Regions from separate parts of the Streptoverticillium reticulum genome, predicted to be linked through region 3. Evidence: riboswitches for the same ligand, from Rfam matches in the RefSeq annotation. Region 3 holds a riboswitch; each other region holds the start of a gene.
The links. Region 3 has a riboswitch for cyclic di-AMP ahead of ACMATS_RS10555 (M23 family metallopeptidase). Riboswitches for the same ligand answer to the same signal wherever they lie in the genome.
Positions count from the first base shown of each region.

Region 1: another riboswitch for cyclic di-AMP. It lies ahead of ACMATS_RS33295 (C40 family peptidase); the one in region 3 lies ahead of ACMATS_RS10555 (M23 family metallopeptidase).
Region 2: another riboswitch for cyclic di-AMP. It lies ahead of ACMATS_RS22755 (transglycosylase family protein); the one in region 3 lies ahead of ACMATS_RS10555 (M23 family metallopeptidase).
Region 4: another riboswitch for cyclic di-AMP. It lies ahead of ACMATS_RS05315 (C40 family peptidase); the one in region 3 lies ahead of ACMATS_RS10555 (M23 family metallopeptidase).

Region 1 covers NZ_CP179755.1:7,305,385-7,307,575, reverse strand. The annotation lists gene ACMATS_RS33300 (YchJ family protein) at 1-390, shown strand, start outside; gene ACMATS_RS33295 (C40 family peptidase) at 383-841, opposite strand; cyclic di-AMP (ydaO/yuaA leader) riboswitch at 855-1,008, opposite strand; gene ACMATS_RS33290 (endo alpha-1,4 polygalactosaminidase) at 1,188-2,042, opposite strand; gene ACMATS_RS33285 (spherulation-specific family 4 protein) at 2,036-2,191, opposite strand, start outside.
Region 2 covers NZ_CP179755.1:4,975,656-4,977,846, reverse strand. The annotation lists gene eno (phosphopyruvate hydratase) at 1-60, opposite strand, end outside; gene ACMATS_RS22755 (transglycosylase family protein) at 309-1,064, opposite strand; cyclic di-AMP (ydaO/yuaA leader) riboswitch at 1,068-1,246, opposite strand; gene ACMATS_RS22750 (transglycosylase family protein) at 1,508-2,191, opposite strand, start outside.
Region 3 covers NZ_CP179755.1:2,365,812-2,368,002, reverse strand. The annotation lists gene ACMATS_RS10560 (M16 family metallopeptidase) at 1-578, shown strand, start outside; cyclic di-AMP (ydaO/yuaA leader) riboswitch at 784-940, shown strand; gene ACMATS_RS10555 (M23 family metallopeptidase) at 954-1,757, shown strand; gene ACMATS_RS10550 (GntR family transcriptional regulator) at 1,898-2,191, shown strand, end outside.
Region 4 covers NZ_CP179755.1:1,169,825-1,172,015, forward strand. The annotation lists gene ACMATS_RS05305 (ATP-dependent Clp protease proteolytic subunit) at 1-577, shown strand, start outside; gene ACMATS_RS05310 (hypothetical protein) at 583-894, shown strand; cyclic di-AMP (ydaO/yuaA leader) riboswitch at 1,176-1,365, shown strand; gene ACMATS_RS05315 (C40 family peptidase) at 1,369-1,842, shown strand; gene ACMATS_RS05320 (ATP-binding protein) at 1,922-2,191, opposite strand, start outside.

The sequences.
Region 1 (2,191 bases), 4.9 Mb from region 3:
GCCGTCGGCCCCGACTCGCCCTGCCCCTGCGGGCTCGGCGACGCCTACCAGAACTGCTGCGGCGCCTTCCACAGCGGGCAGAAGTCCGCGCCCACGGCCGAACGCCTGATGCGCTCGCGCTACAGCGCCTTCGTCGTCCACGACACCGCGTACCTGCTGCGCAGCTGGCACTCCAGCACCCGGCCCGGCGACCTCGACCTCGATCCCGAGATGCGCTGGACCGGGCTGGACGTCCTGGCCACGACGGGCGGCAGCGCGTTCCATCAGGAGGGCACCGTCGAGTTCCGGGCCCACTACAGCGAGCGCGGGCACCAGGACGTCCTGCACGAGGTGAGCCGGTTCGTCCGTGAGGACGGGCAGTGGGTCTACCTGGACGGTGCCGTCACCTGACGCGGCCGTACCAGACGCTGCCGGTCCAGATCTTCTCCAGGCGGACGGTCGTGCCGGGCTTGGGGGCGTGCCAGATCCTGTTGTTCCCGGCGTAGATGCCCACGTGGTAGACGTTGCTGCCGGAGTGGAAGAACACCAGGTCGCCGGTCTGGCGGGAGCCCGCGGAGAGGTGGCGGGTCGCGTTGTACTGGTCGGCCGCGGTGCGCGGCAGGCTCTTGCCGATCCGCTTGAACGAGTAGAGCGTCAGGCCCGAGCAGTCGAAGCGGTTCGGGCCGGTCGCGCCGTACTGGTAGGGCGATCCCTGCTTGGCGGCCGCGACCTTGAGGGCCTGTTCGCCGGGGGTGGCGGCCTGGGCGCCGGGGGCCATGCCCGGCAGGAGGACCGATGCCGCCACGGTGGCGGCGGCGAGAACGGGGATGCGCGCGGATATGCGCGGCAGTGCAGAAGGCATTGCAGACATGCCGAAGCCCTTCGTCAGCCGCCTGCGAAAGATGACCTGTCGGGTTCGGGCTGGACGAAGGTGCCCGGCCACGGTCGTGGCTTCACCCCAAGGACCACCGCCATCGTGGTCCGTCGTGCTTGGGTCTCCCGCTCCTGCCGGTCCGTCGAATCGGTTCCGCACCCGGTGCGGTGGCAGGACTCGGCGTCCGCCCGGGTGGCCCGCCTCGGTGACGGGGTCTCATGTTCGAGCGTCGATCCTGCACCACCGACCACTCGAATACAGAGCCGAATGAGGCTTCTGTGAACTTCTTCACTTCCGTCCCGTACCTGCAACCACCCCTACAACAGACGCCCCATCAGCACGGCTTGCGCCACGCATCCAGCCCCAGTCGCTTCTGCATCGAGCTGAGCCCGAGCCGGGTCGTCTTGTCGCAGAACTCCTCGGTTTTCAGGTCGTATTCGACATGAAAGACCGCTTTGCCCGCCTTGATGAAGGGGGTCAGGCGGTCGCACTCCCCGTACTGCGCGCACTGTTCGTTCACTGCGAAGTCGAAGTCGCCCACCAGCTGCGGAATCTGCTCCAGGTCGTTCTTCAGCGCCACCGACAGGCCCCGGTCGTGGGCGAGCTTCGCCAGCATCCGGTTGAAGGCCAGCTGGTCGTCCGCGGTCAGCTTGAAGCCCGTGGAGTTGCGGAACCCCTCCGTCAGGTCCGGCTCCACGGCATCGAAGCCCTTCTTCCGGCACATCTCGATCCGTGACGCCATGATGGGCTTCAGGACGTCGAGACGGCGGATGTCCACCCACTTCTCGCCCTCCCAGCCCTTGTTCTTCGCGCCGAGGACGCTCTTGGGGAAGGCCTTCTTGTCGGGCCGGAAGTCCTCCCACGCACCGGCGTTGAAGTAACAGACCACCTTCCGGCCGCGGGCGTGCAGCCCGGCGACCGTCGCGGCATCGTTCTCGAAGCCGTCGATGTCGTAGACGGGCACGTCCACCGAGGTGTCGGCCTTGCCGTCGAGCTGCCACTGCCAGCGCGTGCCCGGCTTCGGCTGCCACCGCTCCCCGGAGACGGGAGCCGAAGGTGCAGGCGCAGATGCCGTCGCCTCCTCGTCCGGACCGTCTCCCTCGTCGGACGAGGAAGACGAGCAGCCCGCAAGTCCCGCCAGCAGCAGCACGCCCACGGCAACCGCCGCACCCCGTACACCCCTCACCACACCGCTCCCGTCGTCAGGGGCGCGCTCTGCCAGGGGTTGGCCCCGTCACCCGGCACTGCACAGTGCACCCCGGCCCCGCGCCGCTCCGCCGTGCGGGCCACGTGCACCGCACCATCGTCCGGCACAGCGTAGACGAGGTGGCAGAACCG
Region 2 (2,191 bases), 2.6 Mb from region 3:
CGTGGGGTTGCCTCGCGAGTCGAGGATCTCGCGAGCTACGACGACGTCGATGGACGGCACGAGGGTCTCCTTCGTGTGTGCTGGAGTTCTGCAGCACGAGCCTAACGGGCCCCGGAGGCTGCGCCCGCCCTCGGCCCGCGACCCGTGCCGAAAATTGGCACAAAAGCCGAGATCACGGGGCGAATGGCCGGTGCGTTCGCCCAGCGGGGGCGTGATCTTGCGCAGGTCCCGGAACGGCGGAGCCCCGCTCCGATGCGGCTCGGGGGGAGGACGCATCGGAGCGGGGCGGTCCGCTGGGCTCACAGGGTTCAGCTGAGGTGCAGCTTCTGGCCCGGGAAGATCAGGTCGGCGTTGTCGACGATGTCCTTGTTGCGGTCGAAGAGCTTCTCCCAGCCGCCCTTGACGTGCTGGGCGTCGGCGATCGTGCCGAGGGTGTCGCCTTCCTTGACCGTGTACTCGCCGTCGCCCGTCTTGACGTCCTTAGCCTTCGGGGCGGCGTGCTTCGGCGTGTACTGCTTCGCCGGGGTCTCCTCGGACGAGTCGTCGTCGGAGGACTCCTGCTGCGGCTTGGCGTGCTTCGGGGCGGCCTGGCGCTCGCTGCGGTCGGCGTGGCTCTTGCTCGACCAGTTGTTGCGCTCGGACTTCGAGGACTTCGACGAGGACGAGGAGTCGGAGGTGTCGACGTCGGCCTTCGCGCCGCCGGAGGTCAGACCGCCGGCACCGGCGCAGCCCCAGGCGCCCGGGCCCTGCATGGCGAGCAGCTTCTCGGCGGTGGCGATCTGCTGGCTCTTGGAGGCGAGGTCGGCGCGCGCGGCGTACTTGGTGCCGCCCGCGGCTGCCCAGGAGGAGTTCGAGAACTGCAGGCCGCCGTAGTAACCGTTGCCGGTGTTGATCGACCAGTCGCCACCGGACTCGCACTGGGCGACCTTGTCCCAGGTGGACACCGAGGCGGCGTTGGCGGAGGTTGCGACCATCAGCGGGGCGGCAACGGCGACGCCGGTGACCCCGGCGAGCGTGACGATGCGGACGGCCTTGGACGGACGGCGGTGCTTGCCCTTGGACATGAGTCGTTTCCTCACCGGCGCCTACGAGGTGAGCTGTCGGGTTCGGGCTGTGAGTTTGCCCGGCCCAGTGGCTTGCGCGCACCGGGCTTCACCCCTAGCCGCTCCGGCTTCCGGCTCTCACCGGCGGCCGTTGCGGCGACCTACCTTGGTTCCCCCGCTCCTGCCTACGGCGCTTGCGCGACGGTTCCCGCGGCCGTCGGCAGGATTCGGCGTGACGACCGTGGTGCTCGCGATGGCGAGCGGTGATGACGGTAAACACAGGCGGCCGACGGGTTCAAACCCCTCTTTTCAGCCACCACTGACTGCAGTTACCCCTGGGAACCTGACATTTCCGCAGGTGGGAGGCGGTGCGCGGAGAACGGACCGAGGCCGTCCAGCCAAAAGTCAACGAGACCCTTGTCTCATTTTCCCGCGTGAACGGACATTCGACCCGAACTGCCGCACTACCGGCCCAGATCGAGGCGCTGACCAGGCTGGATGAGGTCGGGATCGCTTCCGACGGTGTTTTGATTGTTCTCGTACAACGAGTGCCAACCGCCCTTCACCGAATGGTCTTCCGCGATGGCTGACAGGTTGTCACCGGGGCGCACGGTGTAGTCGTGGTCGGAGGGGCCACCGGTGCGGGCGTCCGAACCTCCGCGCGAAACACGTCCGTCGTCGCCGGAACGGGGCGGCTCCGCACGGTGCTTGCCGTTGCCGGAGTCGATGCCCCCGGTGCCGGGGCCGGAGTTCGACGGAGCGTCGGACGGGGTGCCGGACGGCGTGCCGGGCAGGGACGGGTGCGGGTTCGCCGGGTCCGTGGAGGGCGTGCCGGACGGGGTGCCCGAGGGCGTGCCGGAGGGCGCCGTGGAGCCCGTCGACGGCGCGGGGGCCGGGTCGTCCTTGCGGTGCCTGCCGTGCGACCGGTCGTCGTCGGAGGGCGAGGGCGACGGGGTCGCCGGGCTCGTGGAAGCGGGACCACCGGGCGTGGCCGTGCCGGGCGCCGGCTTCGCGTCCCCGGACGCGCCGTCGGACGGCGCTGAGGACGACGGCTCGTGCACCGGCGGAGCCTTGCGCTCCGGCGCGGGCGCCCTGGATGCCGGGGTCTGGGTGGCACCCGGGTCCACCTGCGGCGCCTTGCTCCCGCG
Region 3 (2,191 bases):
GCCGCACCGGCCCGGACCGGCACGACCGCGTCTGGCCGGCCCAGGTGCTCGGCACCTACTGCCTCGGCGGCACCCTCACCTCCCGCCTGGACCGGGTGCTGCGCGAGGAGAAGGGCTACACCTACGGCGTGCGCGCGTTCGGCCAGGTCCTGCGCTCCGGGCCGGACGGGACGGGCGCCGCCATGCTGGCCATCAGCGGCTCGGTGGACACCCCCAACACCGGTCCCGCGCTGGAGGACCTCTGGACGGTGCTGCGCACCCTCGCGGCGGAGGGCCTGACGGAGGCCGAGCGGGACGCGGCCGTGCAGAACCTCGTCGGCGTCGCACCGCTGAAGTTCGAGACGGCGGCCGCCGTCGCGGGCACGCTGGCGGACCAGGTCGAGCAGCACCTGGCGGACGACTTCCAGGCGCGGCTGTACGAACGCCTCGCGGACACGGGCACGGTGGAGGCCACGGCGGCCGTCGTGAGCGCCTTCCCGGCCGACCGTCTGGTGACCGTCCTCGTCGGCGACGCGGCACAGATCGAGGAGCCGGTCCGGGCGCTGGGCATCGGCGAGGTGACCGTGATCCCTGCCTGACGGATCGTCAGAAAAGAGCGCAGCGAGGGAGGTGCGCGGGTCCACAGGGGCCCGCGCGCCTCCCTTATGTCCAATTTCGGGCAGAGGTTGCATGTTGGCGGTGTGGCGTACGTCATAAAACCCGGCTTCTGTTTGCCGTTCGAATCTGACGGCGATTAGCGTCGGGGCGGCAGTCCGTCAGACCGGAACCGCAACCGCGGCTCCCGGACCGCCATCGCCGAGTCCCCGTACGGCGCGAGCCAGGGGAGCCGGGGAACCACCGTTCCCTTGGGGTGAATCGGGTCCCTCTCGCGAGGGAGCCGTAGGAGACCTTCCTGCTCCGAACCCGTCAGCTAACCCGGTAGGCGAGAAGGAAGGAAAGGAAAAAGCCTCAGCATGGCGTTCACCCGTCCCACCGGGAAGCACCGCCGTCCGAGCCGCGCCGTCCGTTCCGGCGCCAACGTCGCCGGCATAGCCACCCTCACCATGGGCGGTGTGGTCGCGGGCTTCGCCGCCCCGGCGATCGCCGCCGCGGACGAGGCGCACCGCACCGAGGACACCGGCCTCACCCAGGCCATCGTGATGAGCGACGCCATCTCCGGCAACGTCGACGCCCAGGCCCAGACGCAGCGCAGCGCGGCCGACGAGGCCAGCGTCCGGCAGCAGGCCGAGAAGGACGCCAAGCAGCGGGCCTCCGAGGCCAAGAAGCGCGCGGACGAGGCCCAGCGCAAGGCGGACGCCGAGCGCGCCGAGAAGGAGCGCGCCGCCCGCGAGGAGGAGCGCAAGCGCCTCAACCTCTTCGTGATCCCGATCGACGGCTCCTACGTCTCCACCCCGTACAAGGCCTCCAGCGGCCTGTGGTCCTCCGGCAGCCACACCGGCGTCGACTTCCATGCGGAGTCGGGCACTTCGGTGCACGCCGTGGGCGCGGGCACCATCGTCGAGGCGGGCTGGGGCGGCGCCTACGGCAACAACATCGTCATCAAGATGAACGACGGCACGTACACCCAGTACGGCCACCTGTCGTCCATCGGCGTCTCCGTCGGCGACACGGTCACCGCCGGTCAGCAGATCGGCCTCTCCGGCGCCACCGGCAACGTCACCGGACCGCACCTGCACTTCGAGGCCCGTACGGCCCCGACCTACGGTTCGGACATCGACCCGGTCGCCTACCTGCGCTCCCACGGCGTCAGCCTGTAACGGCCCGCTCCGCAGACTCTCGGGACCCCGGCTCCGGCCGGGGTCCTTTGCGTCGGCGTGCGGCCCGGCTGGCCAAAACATTTCCATGGCGACGGCGGCGCCATCGGAAACCGGATGCGATTGCCATAGAGTCGCCGGACATGAACGGAGACGGCGGAGAGACGCGCGAGGGCAGCCGCATTTCCCCGCACGCGGTCTGCACCGCGATCCGCGACGACATCGTCTCCGGCACCTTTCCGCCCGGCAGCCGGCTCATCGAGGAACTCCTCGCCCGCCGTTACGGCGTCTCCCGGGTCCCCGTGCGCGAGGCCCTGCGCACGCTGGCCTCCGAAGGCTTCGTGACCACCCGCCGGCACGCCGGGGCGTGCGTGGCCGAGCCGACCGCCCAGGAGGCCGCCGACCTGCTCGAAGTACGGGCCCTGCTGGAACCGTTG
Region 4 (2,191 bases), 1.2 Mb from region 3:
CACGCGGACGCTCGACCCCTACTCCAAGCTGCTCTCCGAGCGGATCGTCATGCTCGGCACGCCGGTCGACGACACGGCGGCCAACGACGTGATCGCACAGCTCACGCACCTCGAACACGCGGCGCCCGAGCGCGGCATCTCCCTGTACGTCAACTCGCCCGGCGGCTCCTTCCCCGCCATGTGCGCCGTCTACGACACGATGCGCTTCATCGGCTGCGACATCGAGACCGTCTGCCTCGGCCAGGCCGGCCCGGTCGCGGCCGTGCTGTGCGCGGCCGGCACCCCGGGGCTGCGGCTGGCGCTGCCGCACGCCCGGTTCGTCGTCCAGGAGCCCGAACTCCCCGAGCCCGTCCAGGGACAGCCCTCCGACCTGGCCCTCCACGCCGAGGAGGTGCAGCGCCACCGCGACAGCCTCGTGGGGATGCTGGCGCTGCACACCGGGCAGGGCGAGGAGCGGATCCGGCGGGACATCGACCGCACGACCGTCTTCGACGCCGCGGGCGCCGTGGCCTACGGCCTGGCCGACCACGTCGTCGTGAACCGCGGCCGGCAGTCCGCGCAGCCCGGGGCCAGGTGAGGCGGATGTGGCCGCCGGAACTGCCGCCGCTGCCCGCGCTCACCCGGGCCGAGGGCGAAGTCGTGGACCGTTATCTGGAAGTACTGGATCTCCTCGGCCGGATCAACCCATCGCGCACGCGCCACACGTACGGCGGGCTACGAGCCGCGCAGACGCTCGTGGTCGCGGCCACCGGACTGCGGGACGCCCTCGTCCTGATGTACGAACGGGGCGAACGCGAGGTGCATTCGGGCACGCTGGCGCGGGCGTTGCGGGTCCTCGACGGTGAACGCCGGGCACAGAAAGTGATGTTGCCGCCCTCGGGGGCGAGCGGATGAGCGAAAACCTTCAGGACCCCATTTCCCGCCGACGGCGTAGGGAACCGTAGACGGGCGGCGGTGATCATTCCGATCACCGCGCGCACGTCGCGCTCGCGGGCGGAATCGCGCCGCAGGTGACGGTCTCAGCACGGATTTTCCGCCATGGTCAAACCGCCCTGCGTCCACCGGAATTGCCCAGAGGTGACGAGGCTCACATAGCACGGTTTCCGCTCGGCGTGGCCGTCACCTCTGCGTCAAGATCCCTCCGACGACAAGACCCCGCCACCACGGCGGGGCGGTCCGGGCGGACGCCGAACCCTGCCGCCGCCCGGGCGACCGGTCGACACGAGTGCACCGGCAGGGATGGAGGACCCGAGCACGACGGGACGGCGGGACCGTCCCTTGGGGTGAAGCCGCCCAGGCGGCCGGGCATTCTTCGCCTGCCCGAACCCGACAGGTCATCCTTCACAGGCGGCTGACGAAGGGTTTGGCATGGGCGCTCACAAACGTCCTTCAAGGCTGTCGAGGGGTAAAACCGCATCGGCCCTGACCCTCGCCGCAGTCGGAGCCACGATGTTCCTGCCTGGCGGCGTCAACAAGGCCGACGCCTCGACCATCTCCGACCGGGCGCTGCAGATCGCCGAGTCCAAGGCCGGCGCCCCCTATCAGTGGGGCGCGACGGGACCATACCGCTTCGACTGCTCGGGGCTGACCCTCTACTCCTTCAAACACGCCGGCAAACAGCTGCCGCGCACCGCAGAGGACCAGTACAACCGCACGGAGCACATCCCCGCTTCGGTTCGTGAACCCGGGGACCTGGTCTTCTTCCACCACGGCGGCTACGTCTACCACGTGGGCATCTACGTCGGGGGCGGCAGGATCCTGCACGCCCCCCACACCGGCTCGGTGGTCCGCCTCGAACACATCTGGACCAGGAACGTCTGGTACGGACGCGTCGACGACTGAGAAGCGACGGGGAACGACGGCACTCCGGGGCGCGCACCGCGGGCGCGCCCCGGACGCACGGATCACGCGATCACACGGATCAGGCGGCGGAAGCCGTCCACGGCAGGCGGATCCACACCGTCTTGCCCCCGTCGGGGGTGGGGGTGACGGAGAGCCCGCCGCCGCGCTCCAGGGTGAGGGCGCGGACGATGACCATGCCCCGGCCGTTGTCCTGCTGAACGGCCACGGGCAGCCGCCGGGGGTGGCGCGGGTGACTGTCCGTGACGCCGATGCGCAGCTGCTCCTCCCGCTCCAGCCGGACCTCCACCGTGAAGGTGGGCGACTGGCCCCGGGTGTGCTGCACGGCGTT